4 regions of the Clostridioides sp. LIBA-7602 genome follow, and region 2 is predicted to be linked to each of the others. Evidence: riboswitches for the same ligand, from Rfam matches in the RefSeq annotation. Region 2 holds a riboswitch; each other region holds the start of a gene.

Region 1 (9,057 bases), 180 kb from region 2:
TTTATAGCGTTAGCAATCATAACAGCTGTGCCACTTGGGGCATCTACTTTTCTGTTGTGATGTTTTTCTATTATTTCTATATCAAATCCTTCTAATAATTTAGCTGCATCTTTAACCAATTTTACTAATACATTTACACCAAGAGACATATTATATGATTGGAATACAGGAATAACTTTAGCCGCTTCATGTATTTTGTTCATTTCTTCATCATTATATCCAGTAGTAGCGATTACTAAAGGTGTCTTAGTTTTTAAAACATAAGATAAGATATTATCTAAATTAGAGTGATGAGAAAAATCTATAACTACGTCAACTTTTTCAACTATAGTGCTCATATCTTCATAGATTTTAAGGTCACCTTCACAGCTATCCATACCTCTAGCTGAAACACAAACCAACTCTAATTCACTATCTTCTCTTATAGTATCGGCTAAAATCTTACCCATTTTTCCATCATAACCAGTTGCTATAACTTTTAACATAATTTCCTCCTATGATTAAGGGCTAACTTTTGACCAAACTTATTTTTTACCATGCATCAATTTTTACTATGCATTAACTTTTAGTCCAAAGTTAACTAATTCTTTCTTTAATACTTCTAAATTTGCTGGGTCCATTTCTGCTAGAGGTAATCTTAAATCTCCAACATTGAATCCTAATAAATTCATTGCAGTCTTAACTGGTATAGGATTTACTTCTATAAATAAAGCTGCGATTAGAGCATCCATACCAAGTTGTAATTTTCTAGAACCTTCTATATCGCCTTCAAAGAATTTAGCTACTAAATCGTGAGTTTCTTGAGGGCAAACATTAGCAAGTACTGATATAACTCCTTGACCTCCTAAAGACAATAAAGGAAGTATAGTATCATCGTTACCAGAGTAGATAGCAAAGTCATCTGGTACTAAGCTAGCTATTTCTGCAACCTGTCCTAGGTCTCCACTAGCTTCTTTTACAGCAACTATATTATCTATTTTAGCAAGTTCAACTATAAGGCTAGGGCTTATATTTACACAAGTTCTTCCAGGGACATTGTAAAGTATAATTGGAAGTTTGACACTGTTAGCTATTGTTTCAAAATGACGTTTAAGTCCAGCCTTATTAGCTTTATTGTAATAAGGAGTTATGATTAATAGAGCATCTACTCCTAATTTTTCAGCTTCTTGGCTTAGATTAACTGAGTGCATAGTATCATTAGAACCACTTCCAGCTATAACAGGAACTCTTTTATTAACTTTTTCTACAACATACTTAATAGTAGCAAGTTGTTCTTCATCAGTCATAGTATTAGCTTCACCAGTAGTACCACAAGATACTATAGCATCAGTACCATTAGCTATTTGGTATTCAACCAATTCGCCTAATTTGTCAAAATCAACTTTGTTATCCTTTGTAAATGGTGTAACTAGAGCAACAGCAGAACCTTTAAATATCATATAAAATCAATCCCCTCTTTTTTATTTTTGTGTTTTATATTACAGTTACTTCTAATGCTTGTTTTTGTGTTATTATTAATATTTTACAAAATTATATATTTATACAATTTTGCATATTATACTAAATCGTATGATAAAGCCATTTCAGCTATTTGAATTGCATTAGTTGCAGCACCTTTTCTTATATTATCAGCAACAACCCAAAGATTTACACCATTATCAACACTAAAGTCTCTTCTTATTCTTCCAACAAATACTTCATCTCTATTGTCAAATTCTACAGCAGTTGGATATTCATTCTTAGCAGGATTATCAACTACTACAACACCTGGAGCTTCTTCAAGTGTTTTTACCAAATCTTCTAACTCAAATGGATTGTTAAATTCAACATTTATAGATTCACTGTGACCATTTCTTACTGGAACCCTTACAGTAGTTGCAGTTATTTTTAAGTCATAGTTATCAAGTATTTTCATAGTTTCATTTACCATTTTCATTTCTTCCTTAGTATATCCATTTTCAGTAAATGAATCTATATGAGGAAGACAATTGTAAGAGATTTGATGAGGGTAGAATCCAGTAGGATTACCATTCATTCCTTGCTCTAAATCCTCAACTCCTTTAACACCAGAACCAGATACAGCTTGGTAAGTAGAGTATACTACTCTCTTAATTTTGTACTTATCATCAAGTGCTTTAAGAGGAACCATAGCTTGTATAGTAGAGCAGTTAGGATTAGCTATTATGCCTTTGTGTTCTTTTATTGCTTCTGGATTTACCTCAGGAACTACTAAAGGCACATCTGGGTCCATTCTCCAGTGACTAGAGTTATCTACTACTAAGATTCCATTTGATGCTGCTATTGGAGCATACTTTTCACTAATACTTCCTCCAGCAGAGAATAATGCTATTTGTATACCTCTATCAGTAAATGAAGTTTCCTTCAATTCTTCTACTATATATTCTTTACCACCAAATACTACTTTAGAACCAGCTGATTTAGAAGATGAGAATAAAAATAGATTTTCTATTGGAAAATTTCTTTCTTCTAATACTTTTAAAAATGTTCTACCTACCATTCCAGTAGCACCAACTATCGCTACATTTACTTTTTTCATATAAATTCACCCCAATTTTAAATTATTAAAACATTATTTTATTTGATTTTAGTTATACAAGTAAGATATGTTAATATTTTTATATATCCAAAAACTTTAATATTATATTAACAACTTTAATTATATACAAAAAACGTACAAAGGTATACTTTGTACGTCTAATTTATCACTCAAAGTAAACCCTGTAGCTCATCACTCATAATATAAGTGACAGTATTACACATGTTATGTGTAATCCCAGAAAATATAATTGCAAGAAATATTTTCTTCGGCTGTAAATCCTTTTTCCAATCATTAACGCCTGCCAGCTACTATTGGATACTCTTAGTTACAGCTACCTCTACCCTAGGTTAATAGGATATTAAAATTTGATTATTCTAATAATAATACATATTTAAGAAAAAATCAACTTATTTATATAAATATTGCTAAAATTTAAATCCAAAATTTGTCATTTCTTGTTTTAATACATTTAGATTAGTTTCTTCCATTTCAGCTAGAGGAAGTCTTAAATCTCCAACATTAAAACCTAAAATATTCATGGCAGTTTTAACTGGCACTGGATTTACTTCTATAAATAAGGCAGCAATTAAAGCATCCATATCAAGTTGTAATTTTTTTGAGCCTTCAATATCACCTTCAAAGAATTTAGTTACTAAATCATGTGTTTCTTTAGGACATATGTTAGCAAGTACAGAGATAACACCACTTCCACCTAATGATAATAGTGGTAAGATAGTATCATCGTTACCGGAGTATATAGCAAAGTCTTTAGGTACTAATTTAGCTATTTCTGCAACTTGAGCTAAATCTCCACTTGCTTCTTTAACAGCAACTATATTATCTATCTTAGCAAGTTCAGCCACAACAGATGGCTTTATATTTACTTTAGTTCTTCCAGGTACATTATATAAAATAATTGGTAACTTAACGCTATTTGCTATTGTTTCAAAGTGAAGTTTAAGACCTTTTTCATTAGTCTTATTATAGTAAGGAGTTATTATTAAAAGACCATCCACTCCTAATTTTTCAGCTTCTTGACTCATATGAACAGACAACATAGTATTGTTTGAACCAGTACCTGCTATAACAGGTATTCTTTTGTTAACTTTTTCAACTGTATATTTTATTACAGCAAAAATTTCAGATTCACTCATAGTAGTTGCCTCACCTGTTGTTCCACAAACAACTAGTGCATCTGTGTCATTCTCAATGTGGTATTCGATTAATTCACCTAATTTTTCAAAGTTGACATTATTATCCTCTGTAAATGGGGTAACTAAAGCAACAGCAGAACCTTTAAATAACATATAATCAAATCTCCTTTTTTATCTAAATTTAATTTTTTAAGTACAATAATAATTATAGTACAAATTAATTAATTTTAATAGGTATAGTTAATATCTTAACTGTTTAAATAAGATATTTATATTATATTAATATTACAAAAATTTGAAATAAATGTTTTATTCTCAAAATATGCATATTAATTTAATAAAATATACCAAAATGGAAATAAAAAATAAATTTTATGCGAATTTAATAACTAATAATTAATATATTTAGGTTATAATAAATATGTGCGTAAAATCTAATAATAAGTAATAATACGGAAAATTTAGGAGGAATAATATGGATACTTTAAAGGAACTTTTTAAAATAGGAAGTGGGCCTTCAAGTTCTCATACTATGGGGCCACAAAGAGCAGCAGAAAGATTTAAAAATGAAAACCCAGATGCAGAAAGTTTTAGAGCAATATTATATGGTAGTTTGGCAGCTACAGGAAAAGGTCACTTAACTGACTATATAATTGAAAAAACTATAGCACCTAAAAAAGTTGAAATTGTTTGGGAAGAAGATATTATAAAAGATTTTCACCCAAATGGAATGAAGTTTGAAGCTTTAGATAAAGAAGGAAATGTAACAGCTGAATGGACTGTATACTCTGTAGGTGGAGGAACTATAGCAGAAGAAGGTCAGAGAAATAGCAAAAGTAACAGTATATATCACCTAGATACTATGGATGAAATAGTAAAATGGTGTAAGGAAAATAATAAGACTTTAGTAGATTTTGTGTTGGAATGTGAACCAAAAGACATAAAAGATTATATAACAACTATAAAAGATGCTATGAGAAAATCTATTGATGATGGACTAAGCACAGATGAGATAATACCAGGTAAACTATTATTAAAAAGAAGAGCAAGTACATTTTATAATGCATACCAAAAAGATAAGAATTTCTCAACGCTTGTATACGCATATGCACTGGCAGCGTCAGAGCAAAATGCTTCTGGTAATATAATAGTTACAGCACCAACTTGTGGTTCTGCTGGTGTAATTCCAGGAATATTCTTTGCAATGCAAGATTTTTATAAGTATGATGACGAAAAAATAATCGAAGCTCTACTTGTAGCTGGGATAATAGGAAATATAATAAAAACTAATGCATCAATATCTGGAGCAGAGGTAGGGTGTCAAGGTGAGGTTGGTGCAGCTTGTTCTATGGCAGCAGCGGCAGTAGCATACTTAAAAGGTGGGACTATAGACCACATTGAATATGCAGCAGAAATAGCACTTGAGCATCATCTAGGAATGACTTGTGACCCTGTATATGGATACGTTCAAATTCCATGTATAGAAAGAAATGCAATGGCAGCTCAAAGAGCTTACGATGCAGCTAATTATGCATTATTAACTGATGGCTCACATTCTGTCTCCTTAGACCAAGTTGTTGAAACAATGAAAGAAACTGGTATAGACATGATGGATAAGTATAAAGAAACTGCTAAGGGTGGACTTGCTAAACATTTCTTCTCTTGCTAAAAAATAAAATTTTTAACTAATAATTCCCCTGTTTTGATTTATGAAACAGGGGAATTATTATTAATGGTGAATTATTTAATAATGCAAAATATTTTTATATTAAATTTAATTTTTTACTTTTAATTAGTATAGTTTGTTATATAATATTTTAATTATGAGAGATATAGAAATATTTTTTAATAAATTAGAATTTGGAGGAGATTACATGAGAGAGGCATCATATTTACAAGAGCAACTTTATAAACATAGAAAGGCATTAAACCCAATCGCAGAAATTGGAAGAAAAGAATATAAGACTTCAAAGTACATAAGAGATTATCTTGACAAATTGGGAATTAAATATGAAGTTTATTTAGAAACAGGTATAGTAGGTATAATAGAAGGTAAAAGACCTAAAAAAGATATAGCTTTTAGAGCTGATATAGATGGGCTTCATAGCGAAGAGGGTGTAAAACATTTATGTGGTCATGATGGACATGCTACTATATTACTTGGGTTAATTGAGTATTTAAATGACAATAAAGAAGAGCTAAATGATAATATAGTATTCATATTCCAACCAGCAGAAGAAGGGCCAGGGGGAGCAAAAGCTTTAATAAATGAAGGTGTGCTTAGAAAATATAATGTTGATGAAATATATGGGCTTCATATATATCCAGAGTTACCTGAAGGTTATGTTGGTACAAGAGAAGGATACTTTATGGCTCAAATAGGAGATATTGACATAGAAATAGTGTCTAAAAGTGGGCACGGTGCTATGCCACAAAATGGGATTGATGGGATAGTAGTAGCTTCAAACTTTATAAGTTCACTTCAAACTATAGTATCAAGAAATATAAGTCCAATAGACAATGCAGTGTTGACTATTGGTAGAATTGAAGGTGGGGCTAGAAGAAATATAATAGCTGAGAACATAAAGATGGAAGGTACTATGAGATGTTTCAGCCCAGAAGTGTATGAGAAAATGAAACTTAGAGTTAGAGAACTTGCTAGAGGGTTTGAAGTAGCTTATAACTGTAAGGTTAATATAAATATCATAGACGATTATATTGCTGTTAAAAATGACAAGGATTTATATCAAGAATTTGTATCAGCTGTTGGAAATGATACTGTTGTGGAATTAGAGCCACTTATGATATCAGAAGATTTTTCTTACTATCAAAAAGAAGTTCCAGGTTTATTTTTTATGTTAGGTTCAAAAAATGAGGAAAAAGGATTTGTAAATGGTCTTCATAATATAAACTTTAATTTTGATGAAAAGATATGTGTAAATGCACTGAATGTTTATGCAAAATTATTGAAATATAAAGAAGCTATAAATTAAGAAGTACTTTATAAATATTAAAAAGTAGAGATACTTAAATTTAAAAAGATGTGAATTGATAAATACCCCTTACATATTTGTATAAATTTCTTTTAATTGACAAAAATACAAATAAGAAGGGGTGATTTTTTTGAAAGAAAATATGCAAAGAGAAAAGAAGATAACTAATGGCAAGAATACTAAAATATTGACAAATGATGATATAATGAAATATGAGATAGCCTCAGAACTAGGTCTTATGGACAAAGTTGGAGAACGTGGATGGGCAGGGCTTACAGCTAAGGAAGCTGGAAGAATCGGAGGTATGCTTACATCACGCAAAAAGAGGCTGAAAAAGATTGTGGAGGGGCAGAATAAAAAGGATGAGTCAATATAGCGATTTTGCGTTTGTATACGATGAACTTATGAATGAAGTTGATTATGAAGGCTGGGTTAAATATATAGAAGATATAATAGATGATGAAGGTGTAAAAGTAAAAAATATATTGGAATTGGCATGTGGTACAGGTAATCTTACAATTCCATTAACTAAAAAAGATTATGATATAGCTGGCATAGATATATCTGATGAGATGCTTAGTGTAGCAAGAGAAAAAGCAGAAAAAGAAGGAGTAGAATTGGTTTTACTTCAACAAGATATATCAGAACTAGATTTTGAAATATCCGATTTAGATTGTGTGCTTTGTGCTTGTGATGGATTCAACTATATAACCTATGATGATGATTTGGAAAATGTATTTTCAAAGACATATGAATTATTAAAAAAAGATGGAATATTTATATTTGATATAAGCTCATTTTATAAATTAGCCAATATATTAGGAAATAATATGTATGGTGAAAATAGAGAAGATATAGCATATATGTGGCAAAATTACTTTGATGATGAAGAAAATCTAATTGAAATGGAGCTTACATTTTTTATTAAAGATGAATATGGAAAGTTTGAAAGATTTGAAGAAGTACATCAACAAAGGGCGTATACTGAAGATGAAATAGTTGATATGCTTAAAGAATCTGGGTTTAAATATATAAAATCTTATGGAGATTTTACTTTTGATGAACCTAATGAAGAAAGTCAAAGGATATTTTTTGTATGTAAAAAATAGGGTATATTTGTGTGTAAAAAAATTTTGTATATATTTATATAGAAGATAAATGTCATATAAAAATACAACAAATACAGGTTTATATATTAAAACAAATTGATGGTGTTTTATGAACTGTTACTTTTTGATAATTATAAAGTTTTATAGATTGAGAGTAAATCTAATATAGAAGAACTATTATCTAAGGTTAAAATAGGTAAGTATTTATATATTGAAATTAAAATAGAATATATTGAAATTAGATAATTAACGAAATATGGAGGAATATAAATGAGAGATTATGTACTAAGAGCAACATCAGGAAATGGTCAAGTTAGAGCATTTGTTGCAACTACTAGAAACACAGTGGAAGAAGCTAGAAGATTACATGAAACTACAAAAGTAGCAACAGCAGCACTTGGAAGAACATTAACTGCAACATCTATAATGGGACTAATGATGAAAAATGATAGTGATAAATTGACTGTAATAATAAAAGGTGGAGGCCCAATTGGAACTATTATTGCAACAGCAGATTCTAAAGGTATGGTAAAAGGGTATGTAGGAAATCCACAAGTAGAAGTTGAAGACTATCCAAATGGTAAGTTAAATGTAGCAGCAGCAGTAGGTACAGAAGGTGTTGTAAAAGTTATTAAAGACTTAGGTCTTAGAGAGCCATATAATGGCACTTATCCATTGGTAAGTGGAGAGATTGCAGAAGACTTTACTTATTACTTTGCAGTATCAGAACAAACTCCATCAGTAGTAGCTTTAGGTGTACTTACAAAAGAAGAAGAAGTAGAGTTTGCGGGAGGATTTATAGTTCAATTGATGCCAGATGCAGAAGAAGAGACGATTGCTAAATTAGAGGAAAATGTAGCTAAATTACCTTCAGTAACGAATCTGTTAAAAGAAGGAAAATCACCAGAAGATATATTAAGTATTGTTTTAGATGGTTTAGAGCCTAAGATACTTGATACTTGTGAAGTTGGATTTATGTGTGAATGTTCAAAGGAAAGAGTAAAAACTGCTTTAGTTGCAATAGGTAAAAAATCATTAGCTGAAATAATAGAAGAAGATAAAAAAGCAGAAGTTGGTTGTCAATTCTGTAATAAGAAGTACATGTATAGTGAAGAAGAGTTACTTGAAGTTTTAAAAGAAATGTAGACTATGAAAATAGTCGTATTTATATAGTAATTAAAGTATAATTTATCTAAAATAGACATGTTTAGATTAAAAATAAGCTTAATAAATTTTAAGAA
Region 2 (9,057 bases):
TTGTTTACATCACAAGCTATTTTAAAATTACATTCATCTAGTACTTTTAATCTATTATCTATTTTTATATGTCTTATTTCATTTAAAACTTTTCCACCTAATCCTACTAGTTTGTTATTTTCATCATAAAACTCAAATCCTAAGGCTTGAAGCATACCTACTCCAGCATCATTGGTGGCACTTCCTCCTAAACCTACTATAAAGTTTCTACATCCCTTATTTATTGCTTCCTTTATTATTTCTCCAACACCATAAGTTGTAGTGTATAAAGGATTTCTAAGTTCAATTGGAACCAATGTCAGTCCTGATGCTTGAGCTATTTCTATTATTGCTGTATTTGTCTCTTTTAATAATCCATATGTTGCATTTACTTTTTTAACTATTGGACCAGTAACTTCTATGATTTCTTTTTCACCATTCATTCCTTGAACTAAAGCATCTACTGTTCCTTCTCCACCATCTGCAAGTGGTAATATCTTTACTTCTGCATCTTTTTTAACTTTTAATATTCCTTTTTTTATTGCATTCGCTGCCTCTATTGAAGATAAGCTTCCTTTCAAGGAATCTATAGAGATTAATATTTTCATATTTATCTACTCCTTATTTTATTATAAGAATAATTTCATTTTTATTTTATACCCTACATCTTTCTTTGTATATAACATATACTATTTATCTTATTTTTATTTTGTAAAAATACAAATATATATTAAATAGATTTTCGTTTGTAGAACTATTTACGTAATTATTATCATACATGTTTCTCTTTATACACCCAAATTGGTTATAGCAAGCCTTCACTTCCATCATATAAAAAAGGTATTACCAATTTTTAGGTAATACCTCTTTGTTTTATTTTCAATTTAAATTAATTTAAGTGATTTTTCTTAATCTCATCAAGTAGCCCATCTTCCAGATAAATCTCCAATGCACAGCCCACCATTGCCTTTACTGATTTATGAAGTTTATCATAAGCTTCCTCAGAATTTGCATAATTTAGAAACTCTTTTTCATGAACATATACCATTGGATTTATATCTAAAGCTATTTCTGTATACATAGTAGGACAAACTTGACTTACATTACCTATATCTGTAGAACCTACTGGCCCATCTTTCCCTTCTAGTATATCTGTTATACCTGCTTCGATTAAATTGTTTTTTGTTATCCTTTGAAGTACTTTATTGTTTATTATATTGTCAAAAGAATTTTCAAAATATCTATAAGAAAGTTTAGCTCCTGTCATTAACTCTGCTCCTTTTGCACAGTTTATAACTTTTTTAGTTACTTCATCTAAATAACTTCTTTCAGCAGCTCTTACAAAAAACTTACAAGCTGCTTTTTCTGGAACTATATTTGGGGCTTCTCCTCCATTTGAAACTATACCATGTATTCTAACATCTGATTTTACATGTTGTCTTAAAGCGTTTATTCCAGCAAAAGTAAGTTGCACTGCATCCAATGCATTAACTCCCATATGAGGATGACTAGCTGCATGTGCTGATACCCCTTCAAAACTAAACTCTAATGAATCTATTGCCAAAGCCTTGCAGTTTATATTATTGAACGCTTCTATATGCATCTGATAGCTTACATCAACATCGTCAAAAGCTCCTGCTTTAACTAAGTCACATTTTCCTCCTGTTGTTTCTTCAGCTGGTGTCCCTATTAATACAATTTTTCCTTTAAAATGTTCTTTTAACTTACTTAATACTATACAGGCTCCTAGTGTAGATGCCGCAATCCAGTTGTGTCCACAAGCATGACCTGGCTCTTTATCTTCTCCATATCCAGGAAGTGCATCATACTCAGCTAAAAATGCTATAGTAGGACCATCACTATCTCCTAATTCTGCTCTAAAAGCAGTATCCATATTGCAGTACGGATAAGTTGTATCAAATCCATATTCCTTCATTTTCTCTACTAAGTACTTTGATGATATATATTCTTCTTCGCCTAGTTCTGGGTTATTGAATATAAAATCACATACTTCTTCAATTTCTTTTCCAAGTTCATCCTCTATCTCATAAGCTCTTTTCTTTACACTCTCTATCATAACTTACCTCCTATTAGAATCCTAGATATAATCCTATTGTCAAGAATACCATTACAAGAATTGTTAATACTACCATTAGAGGAACTACGAATCTAACCCACTTTGACCAAGGAATATTAGCTACTGCTAGTGCTCCCATTAAAACACCTGATGTAGGTGTTATTAGGTTAGTTACACCTATACCAAATTGATAAGCTGTAACTATCATTTGTCTAGATACATCAACTAAGTCTCCAAGTGGTGCAAGTACAGGTATTGTAAGTGATGCAAGTCCTGATGCTGATGGTATTAAAAATGCTATTAAACCTTCTATCAAGAAAGTTAAATTTATAAATATAGTTTTTGGTAGTCCATTTAATAAATTTGCTGCAGAATTTAAAATTGTATCTATTATAAATCCATTTTCTGCTATTATTACGATTCCACGTGCAAATGCTATACATAACCCAGCTGTCATTAAATCTCCTGCTCCACTTATAAATGAATTAACTATTTCATCTTGTTTAAGCCCTGACGCTATTCCTGATATTATACCTATTGCTGTAAATATCATTGCAATCTCAGTTATATACCATCCTAACCTTAAAACTCCAAATATCATAATTGCCATACCTATTACGAAAATTGCTATTACCATGGCTTCTCTTTTTGTAAATTCTTTTATGTTTGTATCAGTATTAGTCATTGATTCTTGATTTAGTGATATATCGTGTACTAAAGACTTTTTAGGGTCTTTTTTAACTCTATTGGCATACATCATAACAAATCCTATGGATATAGCCATATATATTATAAACATAACAACTCTAAACTCTATTCCAGAACCTGGTGTTATTTGTGACAATGCCTGTGCTATTCCTACAGAGAAAGGATTAGTAGTTGCCGCTCCAAATCCAGCTGTTGCTCCTATAAACACTGTTGCCACCGCAGTTAATGAATCATATCCCATGCTGGTCATAAGTGGAATAAATATCATATAAAAAGGTAATGTTTCTTCACTCATTCCAAAAGTTGTACCACCAAGACCAAACAAAATCATTGATATAGGTATTATTAAAAATTGAAACTTCTTCATTTTATTTACAGTGTGTGCTATAATGGCTTCTATTGCACCTGTTTTGTTAACTATTCCAAAAGCTCCTCCAACTATCAAAACAAATCCAACTACTTCAGCTGCATCTATAAATCCCTTTATAGGAGCTGAAAATACATCAGTAACACCTTGTGGATTTGATGGTGCTTTTTCATAAGTTCCAGCTACAACAACTGACCTTCCATCTATATCTACCCTTTCAAAATTTCCACTTGGTACTATCCAAGTAAGAACTGCCATTACCACTATTAATAAGAATATTATAGTAAGTGTCTGTGGCATACTAAACCTCTTCTTTTTTAAACTGCTCATTTGTAATCTCCCCACTTTTTAAATTAAAATATTTTATTATTGCATCCCTTTTCTATCCTATTTTGCATAGATGTAAAAAAGCTCAACATGGATACATGTTGAGCTAAATGTGCTAAATACAACATACCTACATCTTCCCTTTATCTTATCTAAGATAGCTCTCCATCAAAATTCGGGCTGATTTTGATGACAGTACTGTACTTATTAAATACAGTCCCAGCACTAGCTTTGGACACTAGCACTTCGGCACTTACTCCTTTTATATTGCTTCATTGGTTTCCGACCTCTTCAATATTAATCTTAGTAAATGCAACCTCTACCTCAATCTTTTTATTAGATGAGGTAATGCTTATTAAATTTTATTTATTGTAAATAATTGTAGCATAATATGTCGAGATTGTAAATATTTTCAATATAATAATACTTACATTTAATGACATTGACAAGTTTAATTTATACTATTCCAGTATATAATTATAACTTTAGTTTTATGTTTAAAAATATATTTATCTTCTCTTTTTTCTATATTATCTATATATTTATCTACCACTTCACCAAAATTAATCTTTTTATTTAATTCAGTTTCCATTTTAAGATGTATATCTTCTATGCTATCAAATTCAATTTCATTTTCTACATCAATAAACTTTGTGTCTGCACATATATTCAAAGAATGTAGTATATTTGGAATATATATATAATCTGGGCAGGTTCTATCTTTCTCCCCTAAATCAATATACAAGTCATTGAATAATGGCTTTTGAATAGTCCTTACTATAATTACTTTTTCTTTAGCCAACTTATTCATTTTATTCAAGGCATCTTTAATATTCCAAATTCTATAAAGTGAATTCACAGATAAAATGTAGTCACTGCACTCAATATTGACATCTTCCCACTTACCTTGTACTGTGTTTATATTAGTTATATTATGTTCCCTAATCTTTTGTCCAAGTACATCAAGCATATCCCTTGAAAAATCATTAGCAGTTACGACCTTGCATTTTTTAGAAAGTGGTATAGTAAATTTACCTGTACCTGCACCAATTTCTATAAGATTTTTTCCTTCATCTATTAATTTATCAATAAAATCAAATACTTCTTTTGAATAATCATAAAGTGTTGGATTATCATCATACTTATGAGATAATTTTTTAAAAAATAGTCTTTCCACCTCATCATCAAATGCTCTTTCCTTTGCATATCCTTCTTTATTTTCAATATACTCATGCCATTTTTTTTCGAAATCTATATCTTTATAATACATGATTAATCTTCCTTTCTAAAAATGTTAAGGTTGAGACTTATCATTTTCCATAATCAAAGTAAACCACTTTTACTAAATTAATGCTATATTAATTAAGTGCTTAACTAAATAATTGATTACTCTGCTCTAAAAATTAATAAAATTCTCAATAAGCTCTTTAGTGTAAGTATGCTTTGCACTTTTATATAATTCTTTGGAACCTATAATTTCAACTATCTTACCATTTAACATAACTGCAATTTCATCACTAAATTCCTTTACTAAGTCTATATCATGAGATATAAATAAATAGGTTATATTAAATTGTTTTTGAGCTTTTTTCAGAACTTGTACAACTTGAGCTTGTACAGATACATCTAACATTGATGTAGGCTCATCCAATATTATAAATTTAGGCTTTAATAAAAGGACTCTGGCTAAAGCAACTCTTTGTATTTGTCCTCCACTGACTTGATATGGGTATCTAGTTAAGATTTCCTCGCTGATTCCAACAAAACTTAAATATTCCTTTATATATTCTGTTGATTTATTCTTCTCATAGATTTTATGAATCTTTAATGGTTCTACAAGGCTATCATATATAGTTTTCTTAGGGCTTAGAGCTGAATCTGGATGTTGAAATATTACTTGCATCTCTTTTCTTAAATTCCTCATCTGAGAAAAATTATAATTACTTATATTTCTACCATTAAAATAAATTTTACCTCCATCAGATTTAACAAGTCTTAAAATAAGCCTTGATAAAGTTGATTTTCCACATCCGCTTTCTCCTACAAGACCCAAGGTTTTTCCTTCTTCTATTTCAAATGATACATCATCTACTGCCTTAACTATTTTCTTATTAATTATTCCGCTCCTAAACTCCTTATAAAGATTACAAACTTTTATCATAAATAAAACACCTCACCTTTGAGCCATTTACATCAAATAGCACTGGCTCATAATCAGAACATGATTTTTTTGCAACTTTACATCTTGGAAAAAATCTACATCCTTTTGGTAAGTTTGTTAGACTTGGTGCTATCCCATCAATAGGCATTAATTTTTTATTTGGCTGTGAATCAATTAGACCTTTTGTATAAGGATGTAAAGGGTTATTAAATACACTATCTTTAGAACCCCTTTCTATGATTTTCCCTGCATACATAACCATAACTTCATCACAAAGTTTTTTGGCTAACATTAAATCATGAGTTATAAGTATCATGCTAACACCCATATTACTTCTTAAATCACAAAATACCTCGTATACTTGTTTTCTTATTATTGCATCTAGCCCTTTAGTTGGTTCATCTGCAATTATCCAGTTTGGGTTTAGTGCTGTCCCTATAGCTGCCAATACTCTTTGGCTCATTCCTCCACTTAGTTGGAAACCATAAGAATTGTAAATTAAATCAGTATTTGAAAATGAAAATTTTCTTAATATATCTAAGCTCTTACTCTTACATGAGCTCTTTTTTTCTTTTGCATGATAATAGAAAAGTTCATTAATATGACTTCCTATCTTTAACATTGGATTAAAAGAACTCGACGGATTTTGTGGTATTAATGCTATCTTTTTTCCTCTAATTTCTCTGAGTTCTTTTTCCTTAAGTTTTAATAAATCTTTGTCTTCATATAAAATGCTACCTGAGACAATTGAATTATTGGATACAAGGTTTAAAATTCCCAATCCTAGTACTGATTTTCCACTACCAGTTTCTCCAATAATTCCTGTAATTTTACCACTTTGAAAAGTTACAGATACTTCGTCTACAGCTCTCACTTTTCCTTCTTTAGTATTAAAATAAATTTTTAAATCTTTTATATTTATATCTCTGCTCATATTTTTGATTCCTTCTAAAGATATTGACTTAAAGAGTTGATTTTTTCATCAAACATATCCCTTAGCGCATCACCAACTAAATTTATACTACAACACAATAATAATATGCTAAAGCCTGGTGCCAGCAACAAATTAGGATAACTTCTAAAATGTGTTTTAGCATCATTTATCATAACTCCCCAATCTGCCTGTGGAGGTTGTATCCCTAATCCTAAAAAACTTAGCGATGCCATAGAAAGTACACTCTTCCCTATTCTTATTGTAAATAGTACTATAAATGGAGCAAATATGTTTGGAATTATATAATGAAAAATTATATGAAGATGGCTGGCACCTAATGCTCTTGCACCTTCAACATATTTTTCCTCTTTTACCTTTAGTACCTCTCCTCTAACTACTCTTGAAAACCCAGCCCAAGAAGTAAATACTATTGCTATTAATAAACTTTTTATTCCTGGACCAAGAACTCCAGCAAGAGCAATCATAAAGCTAAGACTTGGAAGACCTTGAAATATATTTACAATCGACTGAATTATCATATCTACTATACCACCACAATACCCTGCTACTATACCTACAAAACTTCCAAATATCATTGTTAATAAGGTTGCTACAAATGCTAAAGATATAGACACTCTAGCTCCATACAATATCCTACTTAAAATATCCCTTCCTAGAGTATCAGTCCCAAGTATATGCTCTCTAGATATTCCCATTAACCTATCAGCCATTTGCACCTTATTAGGGTCATATGGAGCTAATTTAGGTGCAAAAAAAGCAAAAAGTATCATAATTATTAACACTAAAAAAGCTACTTTATGTATAAATAACATTCCTTTAAATTTCTCCATATCATTTACCCCCTATCCTTATTTTAGGATTAAGAAATAGATAACATATATCCACAACTAAACTAAATAATACAAATATAATTCCTGTAAATAGTACGTATCCCTGTACAACTGGATAGTCTCTACTCATTATTCCTTGTATTACATAGCTTCCCATACCTGGAATACTAAAAATAACCTCAACTACTGTAGAACCTCCTAAAATTGCACCAAAATAGTTTCCTAAAACGGTTACAATAGGCATTAAAGAATTTAAAAAAGCATATTTAAAAGTAATTATCCTATTTGGCAATCCTTTAGATTTTGCTACTGTTATATAGTTTTGTCCCATACTTTCTATTAAAGTTGCTCTATTTAACCTAACTACAGTTCCTATTGTACCAGCTGCTAAAACAAATCCAGGCATTATTAAGTGTTTAATTGTTCCATACCCACTCGTAGGTAGCCACCTAAGAGTTTCACAAAATATACCTAGCATGATAATTGCTAACCAAAATCCTGGGATAGAAGTCAGAAATAATGATACAAAAGTACCAATCTTATCTATAGCTGAATCCTTTTTAAGAGCCATGATTATAGCTAATGGTATAGATAATACTATAACAAAAAACATAGCCATTAAAGATAAAGAGAAGGTTATTGGCAACCTTCTCAATATATCTTCTGTGATAGATGTCTTTTTGATATAGGAAAGTCCTAAATCTCCAGTTATAGCTTTTTTAGTCCAATTAATATATTGAACTACAATACTATCATTTAATCCTAACTCTTCTCTAACTATTTCTATTTCTTCTTCTGTAGGAGCAGAAACACCATCCATGCTTAAATATTCAACTGCTGGGTCACCAGGAGCTATAATACCCAATATAAATGCTAGAAATGTTATTCCTACCAAAATAGGAATAGTCATCAATATTCTTTTAATTAAATATTTAAATGAATTTTTCACTACTCACTCCACTCCATATTTACTAATGTAGTTCCATATAATGTCGGCTTGTACCCAGCTATTTTTTTATTATAGGCAATTAAGTTAACATCTTCAAATAATGGTATAGCTGATGGATGTTCTGCTGATATATCTTGAAGTTCATCATATATTTTACTTCTTTCATCTAAATTCATTGTTTTTTCTAATTTAGCTATTAACTCATCTGCTCTTTCGTTCTTATAACCTAACGAATAAGCTATATTACTTGACCCTGTACTTCTCATATAACTATCAAATATAGAAAATGGTTCTGCATTTGGAAGCCCTTGTGTGTGAAGTGCTATATCATAATTTCCTGTTTTTTGTGCTTCCTTAAAAGCAGCTCCATCAAGTATAGTTATTTTAGAATTTAATCCAACTTCACTTAATACAGATTGTATATATTCAGCAACAGTTTTATATGGGTAACGGTCTACACCATAAGATGGAATTATAAACTCTAGCTCCTTTATTTCCCCATTTAGTTCGTCCTTTATTATTTTCTTTGCTTTTTCTGCATCATAAACAGGTTTAATTTCCTTACCAAAAGGAGAACCTTGATTCAATATATTCATAGTTGGAGTTCCGTATCCTCCATAAAATTTATCTACTATGGTTTCTCTATCTACCAGCAAACTTAAAGCTTCTTTTATTTTCACATTATTAAACGGTGCTCTAGTACC
Region 3 (9,057 bases), 1.3 Mb from region 2:
AAGAGCTTGAAAATAATTTTGTTGAAATGAAAGATGGAAAAATAAAAGTAGCAGGACCATATAAGGTACTTGGATTAATAAATAGCCAATATGAGCTTGAGTTAAGACCTACTTTAAAAGGAGAAAATCTAATTGTGAGTCTTGAAAATGTGAAACTTGGTAGATTCAAGATAAGTGATAAGATGTTAGAAAAAATATTAAGTAACTATAATAAAAAAGTTCCATTTGAAGTTAATGGAAATAAGATTACTTTAGAAAAAAGTTATCTTTATCCAGTGACTCTTAAAAATATATCTATAAAAAAAGGAAATATTGACTTAGATATGGAAGTAGAAATAGATTTGAAATCACAAATAAATGGGGCATTAGGGTATTTGAAAGATTCTGGAAAGGCTCAAGATATACTAAATCATTTAATTAATTTAAAGAAAACAGCTGTTGGTTAAAAATATAGAAAACTTATATTTATATTTTTATTATATTTTATATAATATTGAAGTACTTTAAAATCAAAATTTGTAAAATAACATTTATTATGTTAGAATATTTTATGATATTAAGTTATAAGTATGTAATATTATTTAGTTACTAGATTGGGGGGAAATGATGAATAAAGTCTATATTGTAACAACATATACAGGAACTTTATTATCTTACTTAATAAGGAATATAAGTAAAAAACTGTATACACATGTGTCAATATCACTAAATGAAAATTTAAAGCCAATGTATTCTTTTGGGAGATTAAATCCAAGAAATCCGTTTATTGGTGGATTTGTTGAAGAAAATATAAATCAAGGATTATATGCTATAAGAAAAAATACTGTGTGTAGAGTATATTCATTAGAAGTAGATAATTTACAATATGAAAGTCTATTTAGAAATATAAAATTAATTAGTGATTATAGAGAAGATTACTATTATGATATAATGGCACTGATATATTTGCCAATGAATATTTATAGACAATCTGAATATAAATATGTATGTTCAAACTTTGTTGCTGATATGTTAGAAAAAAGTGAGATAGACATTTTAAATAAACAAGCATTTGAAGTAACTCCAAATGATTTTTATAATTTATCTGGTCTAACCTTGGAATATGAAGGTTTATTATCAGAATATAATTCTAGACAACATTCTTATGTATCAAAAATTGCAAACATCTAAAAATTTATTTTAGAGTTTATCATATAAAAACTATTGCTAGATAATTAGGCTGAAGATAGTAGTTTAACTTCGAGAGGATTAAGAATTCGTAAATCTTAGTTAAAACACTTTCTTCAGTTTTTAAGTTTCTGTGATTATTTGCATTTTTATAGTATTTTTGGGGTATATAGATTAGATATAATTAAATAAAATAGATATATAAATGTATAAAGATATCTTAACATATAAATAAATATGATAAATATTTATTTTTTGTAAATATATGGATATAATAGTAATAATAACATTTTGTAGAGAGGAGTATTAAATGAAACGATATCTTAAAACATATGGAGTTGCACTAATAATTGTAGTAATTTATGCATTTATTAAATTACCTGTACTTAGATTAGATTTCACATCTTTATTTTCAGTAGGAATAATTTTCTTTGTTGTGGCAGGAATATTGGATATGATGTTGGATAGAAATGAAAGAACATCTAAACTTGCCAAATATAATTTTTCAATAGCAATAGCTTTACTTGTGTATATTGTAGTTGTACCTTTTATAGCCTCTACACCTGTGTTTCATGCAAAGGCATATAAAGAACTATTAGGAAAAGTGACTGAAAGTAAATTTACTGATGATATTAGTCCTGTTAGTGTAAATGACATTCGTCTTGTAGATGAAGATATGGCCATGAAATTGGGTGATAAAAAGCTTGGAGAAGTTCCAGCTATAGGTAGTGTGTCAAAATTAGGAAAATTCCATATACAAAATGTGGATGGAGAGTTGTACTGGGTAGCACCTCTTGTTCATAGAGACATAATTAAATGGGTGACATCTTTAAGTGGTACAAGTGGTTATGTAAAAGTATCCGCAAGTAATCCTCAAGATGTTCAATTAGTTCAAGAAATAGATGGAAAGCCAATAAAGATAGTATACCAACCAGAAGCTTACTTACATCAAGATTTACAAAGACATTTATATATACATGGTATTGTAAATGTCGGTATGACAGATTTTACCCTTGAAATAAATGATGAAGGGAAGCCTTATTGGGTTGTAAGTTTATATGAGCATAAAATTGGTTATGGAGGAGCAAATGCTACAGGAATAGCCACTGTTGACGCAGAAACTGGAAAAATAAATGTTTATAATGTTAAGAATACACCTAAATGGGTAGATAGAATCCAGCCACAAGAATTTATAACAGACCAGATTAAAGACTGGGGTGTTTATGTTAATGGATTTTTAAATTCTGTTATATCAGAAAAAGGAGTATTAGTACCAACAGAAGGAACATCACTAGTTTATGGAAATGATAATAGGTCTTATTGGTATACAGGTATAACATCTTCTGGTGGAGATGAATCTACAATTGGATTTATGTTAGTTGACTCTAGAACAAAAGAAGCTAGATTATATAAACAACCAGGAGCTACTGAGACAGCTGCGATGAAATCAGCTGAGGGTAATGTTCAAGAAAAAAATTATGAAGCAACATTCCCTGTAATGTATAATATATTAGGTCAGCCAACATATGTATCATCATTAAAAGATAAGGCTGGTCTTGTAAAAAGAGTTGCATTTGTATCTGTTGAAGATTATAATGTGCTTGGTATAGGTGAAGATAAAAACGAAGCATTAAGAAACTATAAAGATTCATTAGAGTCTAAGGGAAATGATTTAAAACTTGATAATGACTTAAAAGACGAAGTCATAGAAGGTACAGTAACGAGAATAAGCCCAGATGTACGAGGCGGAAATACTAATTATTATGTAACTTTAGATTCAAATAAAGAAATAATATTCAAGGCCACTTCAAAAGTGTCTAGTGAATTGCCATTGACTCAAGTTGGAGATAAAGTTAAAATATCGTATTCAAAAGAAGCATCTGGTGTAATTGAAATGTCAGAATTTGATAACCTAAATATTGCAAACTTTGAAGACAAAAAAGCAAAAGAGGGAACAGGAACTGACGAAAATACAAACTCTCAAGATTCTGGAAATCAAGAGAATGTATAGTTTAACTTAAAAAGTCTGAAAATAGTATTTAATATGTTAATAGCTAGTTTTTATAAAATTTATTTTTATAAAAACTAGCTATTTTATTTCAATTCTTTGTAAATTTAATGTCATAAAATTAATATAATATTAGTACAACTTTGCAAATAATACTTCAAGGAGAATGTACTATGACAAATATGGAAAAAGAGATATTGCTTTTAATTAGCAGGGTTAGATGTGTTACAGAAGCTCAATTTAGAAAGATTTATGGAGACCAAAAGAGATATAATAAAAAAAACTTTAAAAAAACTTTGAGAAAAATGTGTAGTGAGTATACATTAAAAAAATATCCTTGTGATGTGGATTATTATAATTATAAAGACCTCTCATATGTATACTATTTAAATGGTAGTAAACTTTTTAAGGGAGATGATTTAATAAAGGCTCTAGTAGGGTCAGAATTAGTTGTTAGAATCAATACTGCAGGTTGTGATGTAAAAAGATTCTACCGAAATGTTAGTGTGGATGATATGAAATATGATTTATTTATTGAATATACAGACCAATTTGGTAATATAAAACAAGTTTTAGTAGATGTTGATTTAGATAATGAAATAGATATTTCTAAATATGAAAATCTTTCTAGAAAGATAGATAAATCTACAATTCCATTTTTTAAAGTGCCAAACGTTTTGGTAGTTACGCCAGATAATCTATCTGAATTAAATGACTTAGAGAGATACGATAATGAGTATAGCATAAATTTTATAGATTTAGGGTTAAATAAACTATTTAATTGTATATAAGCTAATTTTAAAAAAGAAGACTATGGATTTGCCACATTTTGTAAAATAATTGTTGCAATATTATATAGAATGTGATAAAACTATATTAATAAATTAATTAAAAAATAATGAGCCTAGGGTAGAGGTAGCTATATTCAATAGTATTCAATAAGAGCTGGTAAGTGTTGATGATTGATGAAAGGGTCTATAGCCGAAGAAAATTTGTTGACGGACGGATTTTCTGGACTTATGCATAATATGTATAAGGCTGTCACTTTTAAAGTGGTGAGCTACAAGGTTACTTGGTCTATGAGATTTACACGTCCAAAGTATACCTTTGGGCGTTTTTATTTATCAAAATTTAACTTGAGGGGGAAAAAGCATGAGTATAATTGTTCAAAAATATGGTGGAAGTTCAGTAGCAGATACTGATAAAATAAAATCAATTGCAGAAAATATAATAGAACGAAGAAAAGAAAATCCACAAATGGTGATAGTTGTATCTGCCATGGGTAAATCTACTGATGAATATATAAAATTGGCTAAAGAATTGAGTAATGAACCTAGTAAAAGAGAATTGGATGCATTGATGTCTACTGGAGAAATGATTTCAGCTTCTTTATTATCAATAGCATTAAATGCACTTGGATGTAAGGCTGTAAGTTATAATGCTTATCAATTAAATATAAAAACAAGTGGTCTTCATGGAAAGTCTCAAATTGATGATATAAATGTAAATAGAATTAAAAATAGTTTAGATGAAGGAAATGTCGTAATAGTAACTGGATTTCAAGGAATCAATGAAGATGGTGATGTAACTACTCTTGGAAGAGGTGGTTCAGATACATCTGCTGTAGCTCTTGCAGTCAAATTAAATGGAAAATGTGAGATATATACAGATGTTGATGGAATCTATTTTACAGACCCAAGAAAATATTCAAAAGCTAGTAAACTTGATGAGATTGAATATGAAGAAATGCTTGAATTAGCAAGTTTAGGGGCACAAGTAATGCACTCAAGAAGTATAGAACTTGCACAAAAATATGGTGTTGAAATTTATGTTGGACGTACATGTGGTACAGTAAAAGGAACATATATAAGAGGGGGAAAAGACATGAAATTAGAGGATAAAGTAATAACAGGATTAGCTACTAGTGATGATGATAGTTCTATAACAATAAAAGATTTTAAAGCAGAAAATATATCTAGTTTATTTGAAGATATAGCAACTATTGGAATAAGTGTAGATATGATAAGTCAAACTGCACCTATTTTAGATAAGATAAGTGTATCATTTACAGTTCCAAAAGAAGAACTAGGTGAATGTAAAAAGATAGTATCTAAATATACAGATGAAGAACATGTAGTAATTGATAATAATATCACTAAATTTTCTTTAGTAGGTCTTGGTATGAAAAATACTTCTGGAGTTGCTGCTAAAGTATTTAAGATATTTAATGAAAATGGTATAATGATAAAACTTATAACTACATCAGAAATTCGTATAACTTGTGCTATAAATTCTGATGATAAGCAAGTAGCTATAGAGAAAATAGCAGAAGTATTTAATATATAAAATTTGGGGAGGATATTATGAAACTTCATGGAACTATGACCGTAAATGATAATGAATTATATATTGGAGGAGTGAGTTGTTTAGAACTTAGTAAAAAATATCAAACTCCACTTTATGTATTTGATGAAGCTTTAGTAAGACAAAACTGTAGAGAATATGTAGAATATTTTAAAGCAAAAGATGGAAAAAATAAGGTTGCTTATGCAGGTAAGGCTTTTTTACCTCTTTACATGTGTAACCTTATAAATGAAGAACAAATGTGCCTAGATGTAGTTTCAGGAGGTGAATTATATACAGCTTATAAGTCAAACTTTCCTATGGAAAAAGTTTTCTTCCATGGAAATAATAAGACTAAAGAAGAAATAAATATGGGATTAGATTTAGGTGTAGGTAAATTTGTAGTAGATAATTTTTATGAATTAGACTTGATTGAAACACTATGTGAAGAAAAAGGTAAGACTCAAGAGATATATTTTAGAATAACACCTGGCATAGAAGCTCATACACATGATTATATAAAAACTGGTCAGATAGATTCTAAATTTGGATTTGCCTTAGTAAATGGAGATTTGTTTAGAGCTATAGAAAAATTAAGTGAATACAAAAATATCAAACTTGTGGGTCTTCATGCTCATATAGGTTCGCAAATATTTGATGTAGAGCCATACATAGATACAGTAGATATAATGATGAACTTGGTAAAAGAAATAAAAGAAAAATTCAATATACAATTAACAGAAATTGACTTAGGTGGAGGTGTAGGAGTTTATTATAGTAAAGAAGATAAGCCTAAAACTATAAAAGAATTCTGTGAGACTATAATCACTAAAGCAGAAAGTTCATGTAAAGAGCTTGGAATAGAAATGCCTATACTGGTAATAGAGCCAGGTAGATCAATAGTTGCAAATGCAGGAAGTACATTGTATACAGTAGGCTCAATAAAAGATATAAAAGATGTTAGAGTGTATGTAAGTGTGGATGGAGGTATGACAGACAATGTAAGACCTTCTCTGTATCAAGCTAGTTATGAATGTAGTATTGTAAATAAAATTAACCATGAGACTATGAATCATGTAACAATAGCTGGAAAATGTTGCGAGAGTGGAGATATATTGATTGGAGATATAGATATAATGGATATTAAAAGTGGAGACATACTTATAACAACATCAACAGGTGCATATGGATATTCAATGTCTTCGAATTATAATAAGATACCAAGAGCGGCGGTAGTCTCAGTATTTGATGGAAATGACAAGATAATATGTAAGAGACAAAGTTATGAAGACTTATTGTCTTTAGAAATATAGAATAAAAATTAAATATTAAAGTTTATTTTAAGTAGATTTGCTAAGGTGTATATAGCTCTAAATTAATTTTTAGTTTGTTGTAGTTATACATAGCATATCTACTTATTTTTCATTTTACTAACAAATTTCTTGTAATAAATATAAAATATTTTAAAAACTTCCTAATTATGATAAAATTTAAAGTATATAACAAGGAGGGGTTTAATGAGAGGAAGAGTAATTTTATTAATATCGATATTATCTATATTTCTTGTAGGATGTTCATTTAATAATAAAGATGAAATAAATTTAACTGAGCAAGGAAAAACATACTTAGAAAAACATGACTATAAAAAAGCTATGGAATCATTGTCCTCTGCATTAGAAGAAGACAATACTAATGAGAATGCAAGGGCTATGTACATGCAAGCTATGAGAATGTCAAATATGATTGAGTTTGAAGAAGTAAAAAATTACGAGGATGCAATTAAGGAACTTAAGCTTATAGAGAAAATAAAAAATGGTTCATCTGTTATTAAAGAAGAAGCAACCAAAAAGAAAGAGGAATTAACGAAGTTAGAAAAAGAGCAAAATGAAGCAGAAGAGCAAAGAAAGAAAAAGGCAAAAGATACAGCAGGAGAAGATAGATATAGAGTAGAATCTGATGCAAGGAAAACTTCTTACAGTAGAAATAATAAAAGTAATAAATCTAGTTCTAAAAATGACAATAAAAAATCAGATGATGATAAATCTGATAATAATAATGGTTCTTCTCAGAATCAAGAAAAACCAAATAATAATCCAACACCAACACCACCTTCTCCAGAGACTAGTGGGGGCTCAGATAGTGGTGGAAATTCTCAAAACTCAAATAATCAATAAAGATAAAATACATATATGTAATTAACAAAATATGTATTATAAAAAATTAACTCTTAGCAAACATAATTTGCTAAGAGTTAATTTTTTTAAAATAATAGAAAGGAGTTAATTTGCAATTAAAAATTAAGCGTGCAATAAGTATAAGTTATTGTAATCGATTGTCTATATATTTATCAACATAAGTTTTTACAACAGCTGCTATTGGTACTGAAAGGAAAACACCTATAAAACCAAATAAAGATTGACCTATTAAAATTGCAGAAATTACCCATATAGCACCTATTCCAACTTGATTACCCATAACTTTTGGTTCTATAAAGTTTCCATCTAATTGTTGTAATATAAATATAAATATAACAACCCATATAGTTTTTTGTGGGCTATATAAGATTGTCATAGCTATTGGAGGTATTGCACCAATGAAAGGACCAAAATATGGTATTATATTACCTAAGAATATTATTGAAGCCAAAAATAAAGCATTTTCTATTCGAATAACAAATTGAAATCCTAAGAATGCAATTATACCAATAATAAGAGAATCTAATATTCTACCAATTAAATAATCATAAAAAATATCGTGAGTAGTCCTAAAGAATTCTATAATATCATCTGCTTTGTTTCTAGCAGTAGAAGAGTATAGTAATTTCTTAAATCCCAACGCAATTTTTTCTTTGTCATATATAATATATATAGACAGTATAAATCCCATTGTCATATTAAATAGCATAGAAGATATGCTAAGTGTATAGGCTAATAGATTTTTAGGAATTCTACTAATAAAACTATTTGCCTCTTTTAATACATTATCTAAGCTATGCTGTATATGAGGAATTAAAGTTTTTAAAAAATCTATGTTTGACATATTTTTTTCTATAAAATTGTTTATATAATCAGTATACAGAGGCATTTCATTTATTAACCTATTTAATGTATTAGCAATTGATGGAATCAATAATCTAATGCCAAAAGCTAAAATAAGCCCTATAAGTATATAAGCTAAAAAAATGGCTAAAAGCCTATGTGTTTTAAATTTTATTTCAAAAAGCATTACTAATGGATTTAGAAGCAAAGCAAGCAAAATGGCTAGAAAAAATGGGCCAAAAAACTTTAAGAATCCTTCAATGCTTGATATAAAATCTGATGGAGTATTAACAAATTTAAAAAATAAAATTCCAATAAACACAACTATTAAATAGTATTTTACATTTTCTTTTGAAATATTAATCACTTCCTTAAAATAGTGTTTAATCAGCTATTACATATTAATAGTATGTGAAAAGAAATTACAATTATTTAGGAAAATTAAATAATTTTTTGGCTTGTTTTTAATTAAGGTCTAGTATAGTATAATAATGTAGCAAA
Region 4 (3,847 bases), 1.8 Mb from region 2:
TTTTAATTATGTTATAAATATTATCATGATTTTTTATATATGTAAACACAATTTTATAAATATTTTAAAATCTTTAGTATTTCTATTTAACACCTAAGATTCCAGAAACTAAAATATCAGTATCAGCACCTAAGAAATAATCATTTATTTCAATTGAATTTAAAACATTTCTTAAAGCATTTTCTTCATGCTTTGTGCCAACAAGTTTGTCTTCCACAAATGAAACATCACGTTTTCCAAAAAAATCTCCAAAAAATTTTATAGTTGTTATTATGCCTTTATCAACATTTAGATTAAACTCAACATTTCCACCAGAATATTTTAACTCATTTGAAAGAGTATATTTTGGTGAATTACCAAAGTTCCAATCCCAAGTTTCATATTTTAATTTAGTAAGTTTTTCTATTTGTTCTATGTCATACTTACTTAAACAATAATTAGTATTATCAATATTAGTTTTAGATAAATAATCCATGATTGCATCTTTAAATTCCAGTATATCCATTTTAGATTTTAGATGTTCACTTATATTAGTTACACGAGATTTTACAGATTTTATTCCCTTTCCTTCAAATTTTATAGGCTTTACTTTTAAAGCTTTTGAAAGGTCGTTTATCTCAGATGAAAATAACAACGTACCATGGTGCATTACCTTGTTTTTGTAGTTGTACTGGGCATTTCCAGAAAATTTCTTACCATCTATAAGAAGGTCATTTCTTCCAGAAAATTCAGCGTTGACATCTAATGTTTTAAGCAAGTCTATTATTGGTTGAGTGAATCTTCTGAAATCACTAAAGCTATTATTATTGCAAGCTATGAATGTAAAATTTATATTTCCTAAATCGTGAAATACAGCTCCACCACCAGATTGTCTCCTAACGACAGGTATAGAATTTTCTTTTATATATTCTAAATTTATTTCAGAAAGTGTATTTTGATTTTTTCCAACAATTATAGAAGGTTCATTCCTCCATAAAATAAATAAGTCTTCGTCAAGATTTTTAAGAAGATACTCTTCCATTGCTAAATTGAAGTAAGGGTTTGTCTTTTCATTGTAAATTAATAACATTAAAGTAATTCCTCCATATAATTGATAAAATTTTTTTGTTGGTCTTAGTACAATTAATTTTATAATTCGACAATAACTTGAAAAGTCCTTTAAATTAGAAGTTTTAAACAAGAAGATAATCGTGTGTTAATAGAAGTGTCCATTAAACAAAATCAGAATAAAATGGAATTTCATGTAAAAAATAAAAAGGATTTTTAAAAACCACCTTGCAAAGTTTAAATAAATAATATATACTCAAAATATACTTAATAAAAGTGAATAGAAGGGTAGAGGCGCAATAATCTATCAGTACTAATAATGAGTTAAGCACAGAGATTTATTAGGAAAGGAGATATTGCCGAAGTTTTATAATCGATGCTTTAAGATTATATTGCTGGGGGTACATAGAAAATATGTACAACTGTCACAGGTTTATTTGTGGTGAGCTATCATTTAAGGAATTATATTATACTTATTTTAATATTGTTGATGTATTGTAATTTTTAAGCCTTGAGTGTTTAGCACTTAAGGCTTTTTTAGTTTTATCAAATACCCTGTACAATTCACAAAACTAAAAAGAGAGGGAGATTTATATGAGAAATAAAAAAATTAATATTATTTTTCTGACGACAATTATGTTCATAATGTCAACAGTAATGGTTTTTGCGGAGGAAGATATAGACACTATTGCACTAGCTAATGCAGAAAAATTTGGAATTTTAACTTTAATACCACCATTAGTTGCTATAATACTTGCATTTATAACTAAAAACGTAATAATTTCCTTACTTATAGGAATTCTTTCTGGTAGTTTTATAATTAAAGCTAGTGGTATAAATGTGTTTGCCACACTTATACAATCATTTTTAGATTTAGTGGACAGAGCTTTGGTATCGTTATCAGACCCATGGAATGCAGGAATAATACTACAAGTTCTAGCAATTGGAGGAGTAATAAATCTTGTTGCTAAAATGGGAGGAGCTAAGGCGATAGCTGAAGCACTTGCCAAAAGAGCGAAATCAGCAAAAGGTACACAACTTATAACATGGTTTTTGGGTCTTTTAGTATTCTTTGATGATTATGCTAATTCATTAATAGTAGGTCCTATGATGAGACCTGTTGCAGATAAAATGAAAATATCAAGAGAAAAATTAGCCTTTATAATAGATGCTACAGCAGCACCAGTTGCTGGATTAGCCATAATATCTACATGGATAGGTCTTGAAGTTGGTTTAATACATGATGCTTTTGAAAGTATAAGTGTGGATGTTGATGCATTTGGTATATTTTTAAATACAATACCATTTAGATTTTATAATATATTAATATTAGCGTTTATTGTAATATCAGCATTATTATTAAAAGAATTTGGGCCAATGAGAAAGGCTGAGATAAAATCTAGAAGTAGAAAAGTTGGTACAGACCTTGATGAAGGTGTAGAAGAATTAGATGATTTAGCACCAAAAAATGGAGTGAAATTGAGTGTGTGGAATGCTATAATCCCAATAGGAACATTAATAATAGTTGCTTTGGCATCATTCTATTATAGTGGATATACGTCTATAATGGGTGGTGAAGATAAAGCTCTAATACAACTATTTACAAATTCACCATATTCTTTTGGAGCAATAAAAGAAGCATTTAGTGCATCTGATGCATCTAGAGCATTATTCCAATCTGCACTTGTTGCAAGTTTAGTTGCTATTATAATGGCTGTAGTTAAGAAGATTTTTACAGTGTCAGAAGCAATTGATGTTTGGATAGATGGAATGAAAAGTTTAGTAATAACTGGTGTAATATTAATACTTGCATGGTCATTAAGTTCAGTAATAAAAGAATTAGGTACAGCTAAATTTTTGATACACTTATTATCGGGTTCACTACCTCCATTCTTATTGCCAAGTTTAATATTTGGTTTAGGAGCAATAATATCTTTTGCTACTGGAACAGCTTATGGAACAATGGGTATACTTATGCCACTAGCAATACCACTAGCTTACTCATTAAATCCTGATATGTCTTATGTAATAGTGAGTACAAGTGCAGTCTTAACAGGTGCAATATTTGGAGACCACTGTTCTCCGATTTCAGATACAACAATACTTTCTTCGATGGGAGCTGGTTGTAATCATATAGACCATGTTAATACTCAAATGCCATATGCTATATTTACAGCAGTAATCACTATTGTATTTGGATATATACCAGCTGGATTAGGATTGCCAATATATATAGTATTACCAGTAGCTATAGCTGCTGTATTTGTTGGTATTCAAATAATTGGTAAGAAAGTTGATGAAGCAGAGATAGAACTTGCAGAATAAGGATATAAATAAATTTAGCCTTTTATTATCATTGTTTTGTTAGTTTTTAGATAATTTTAAAAAGTTATTGAAAATAATAGGGAAATATAGTAAAATAAAAGAGTGATAAGCGGATGTGGCGGAATTGGCAGACGCACTAGACTTAGGATCTAGCGCCATTGGCGTGGGGGTTCGACTCCCTTCATCCGCACTCTACAGTGCTTAGTTGTGCTGAAAAAAACTGGGGTTGCTGGCTTTCGGAGTGGGCTATCCCGTTTTTATTTTTTGAGAAATAAACCAAAATACAATATGAATATATTTCTAAAGATATTTTCTAATAAATATACAAAAGCACATTAAGTGCTTTTTTTGTTGTCTGAAAATGTGTTTACATATAAATTTTAAGACATTTGTTAAGAATATAAAATCTATAATAACGTATTTCTAAGAAACAATTTAAAGTCACAATATAATCTGTTTTTTATAAACTTATAAA

What was found. Region 2 has a riboswitch for lysine ahead of ACTG45_RS16795 (YfcC family protein). Riboswitches for the same ligand answer to the same signal wherever they lie in the genome.
Region 1: linked by a shared signal. The riboswitch ahead of ACTG45_RS17570 (aspartate-semialdehyde dehydrogenase) and the one ahead of ACTG45_RS16795 (YfcC family protein) in region 2 are both predicted to bind lysine.
Region 3: linked by a shared signal. The riboswitch ahead of ACTG45_RS11250 (aspartate kinase) and the one ahead of ACTG45_RS16795 (YfcC family protein) in region 2 are both predicted to bind lysine.
Region 4: linked by a shared signal. The riboswitch ahead of ACTG45_RS08620 (Na+/H+ antiporter NhaC family protein) and the one ahead of ACTG45_RS16795 (YfcC family protein) in region 2 are both predicted to bind lysine.

The regions. Positions count from the first base shown of each region.
Region 1 covers NZ_CP196991.1:3,769,749-3,778,805, reverse strand. Annotated here, with positions in the region: gene dapB (4-hydroxy-tetrahydrodipicolinate reductase) at 1-485, opposite strand, end outside; gene dapA (4-hydroxy-tetrahydrodipicolinate synthase) at 552-1,439, opposite strand; gene ACTG45_RS17570 (aspartate-semialdehyde dehydrogenase) at 1,556-2,557, opposite strand; lysine riboswitch at 2,735-2,908, opposite strand; gene dapA (4-hydroxy-tetrahydrodipicolinate synthase) at 2,986-3,867, opposite strand; gene ACTG45_RS17560 (L-serine ammonia-lyase) at 4,190-5,383, shown strand; gene ACTG45_RS17555 (N-acetyldiaminopimelate deacetylase) at 5,589-6,707, shown strand; gene ACTG45_RS17550 (alpha/beta-type small acid-soluble spore protein) at 6,838-7,083, shown strand; gene ACTG45_RS17545 (class I SAM-dependent DNA methyltransferase) at 7,070-7,816, shown strand; gene hslO (Hsp33 family molecular chaperone HslO) at 8,087-8,962, shown strand.
Region 2 covers NZ_CP196991.1:3,592,978-3,602,034, forward strand. Annotated here, with positions in the region: gene ACTG45_RS16785 (glycerate kinase family protein) at 1-587, opposite strand, end outside; gene ACTG45_RS16790 (M20 family metallopeptidase) at 869-2,056, opposite strand; gene ACTG45_RS16795 (YfcC family protein) at 2,070-3,461, opposite strand; lysine riboswitch at 3,609-3,788, opposite strand; gene ACTG45_RS16800 (class I SAM-dependent methyltransferase) at 3,910-4,728, opposite strand; gene ACTG45_RS16805 (ABC transporter ATP-binding protein) at 4,855-5,619, opposite strand; gene ACTG45_RS16810 (ABC transporter ATP-binding protein) at 5,603-6,553, opposite strand; gene ACTG45_RS16815 (ABC transporter permease) at 6,568-7,404, opposite strand; gene ACTG45_RS16820 (ABC transporter permease) at 7,406-8,353, opposite strand; gene ACTG45_RS16825 (ABC transporter substrate-binding protein) at 8,353-9,057, opposite strand, start outside.
Region 3 covers NZ_CP196991.1:2,309,634-2,318,690, reverse strand. Annotated here, with positions in the region: gene ACTG45_RS11270 (hypothetical protein) at 1-446, shown strand, start outside; gene ACTG45_RS11265 (hypothetical protein) at 607-1,170, shown strand; gene ACTG45_RS11260 (hypothetical protein) at 1,478-3,178, shown strand; gene ACTG45_RS11255 (hypothetical protein) at 3,349-3,966, shown strand; lysine riboswitch at 4,078-4,246, shown strand; gene ACTG45_RS11250 (aspartate kinase) at 4,328-5,521, shown strand; gene lysA (diaminopimelate decarboxylase) at 5,539-6,831, shown strand; gene ACTG45_RS11240 (outer membrane protein assembly factor BamD) at 7,036-7,692, shown strand; gene ACTG45_RS11235 (AI-2E family transporter) at 7,838-8,923, opposite strand.
Region 4 covers NZ_CP196991.1:1,806,863-1,810,709, forward strand. Annotated here, with positions in the region: gene lplA (lipoate--protein ligase) at 83-1,069, opposite strand; lysine riboswitch at 1,329-1,505, shown strand; gene ACTG45_RS08620 (Na+/H+ antiporter NhaC family protein) at 1,642-3,372, shown strand; tRNA gene ACTG45_RS08625 (tRNA-Leu) at 3,482-3,562, shown strand.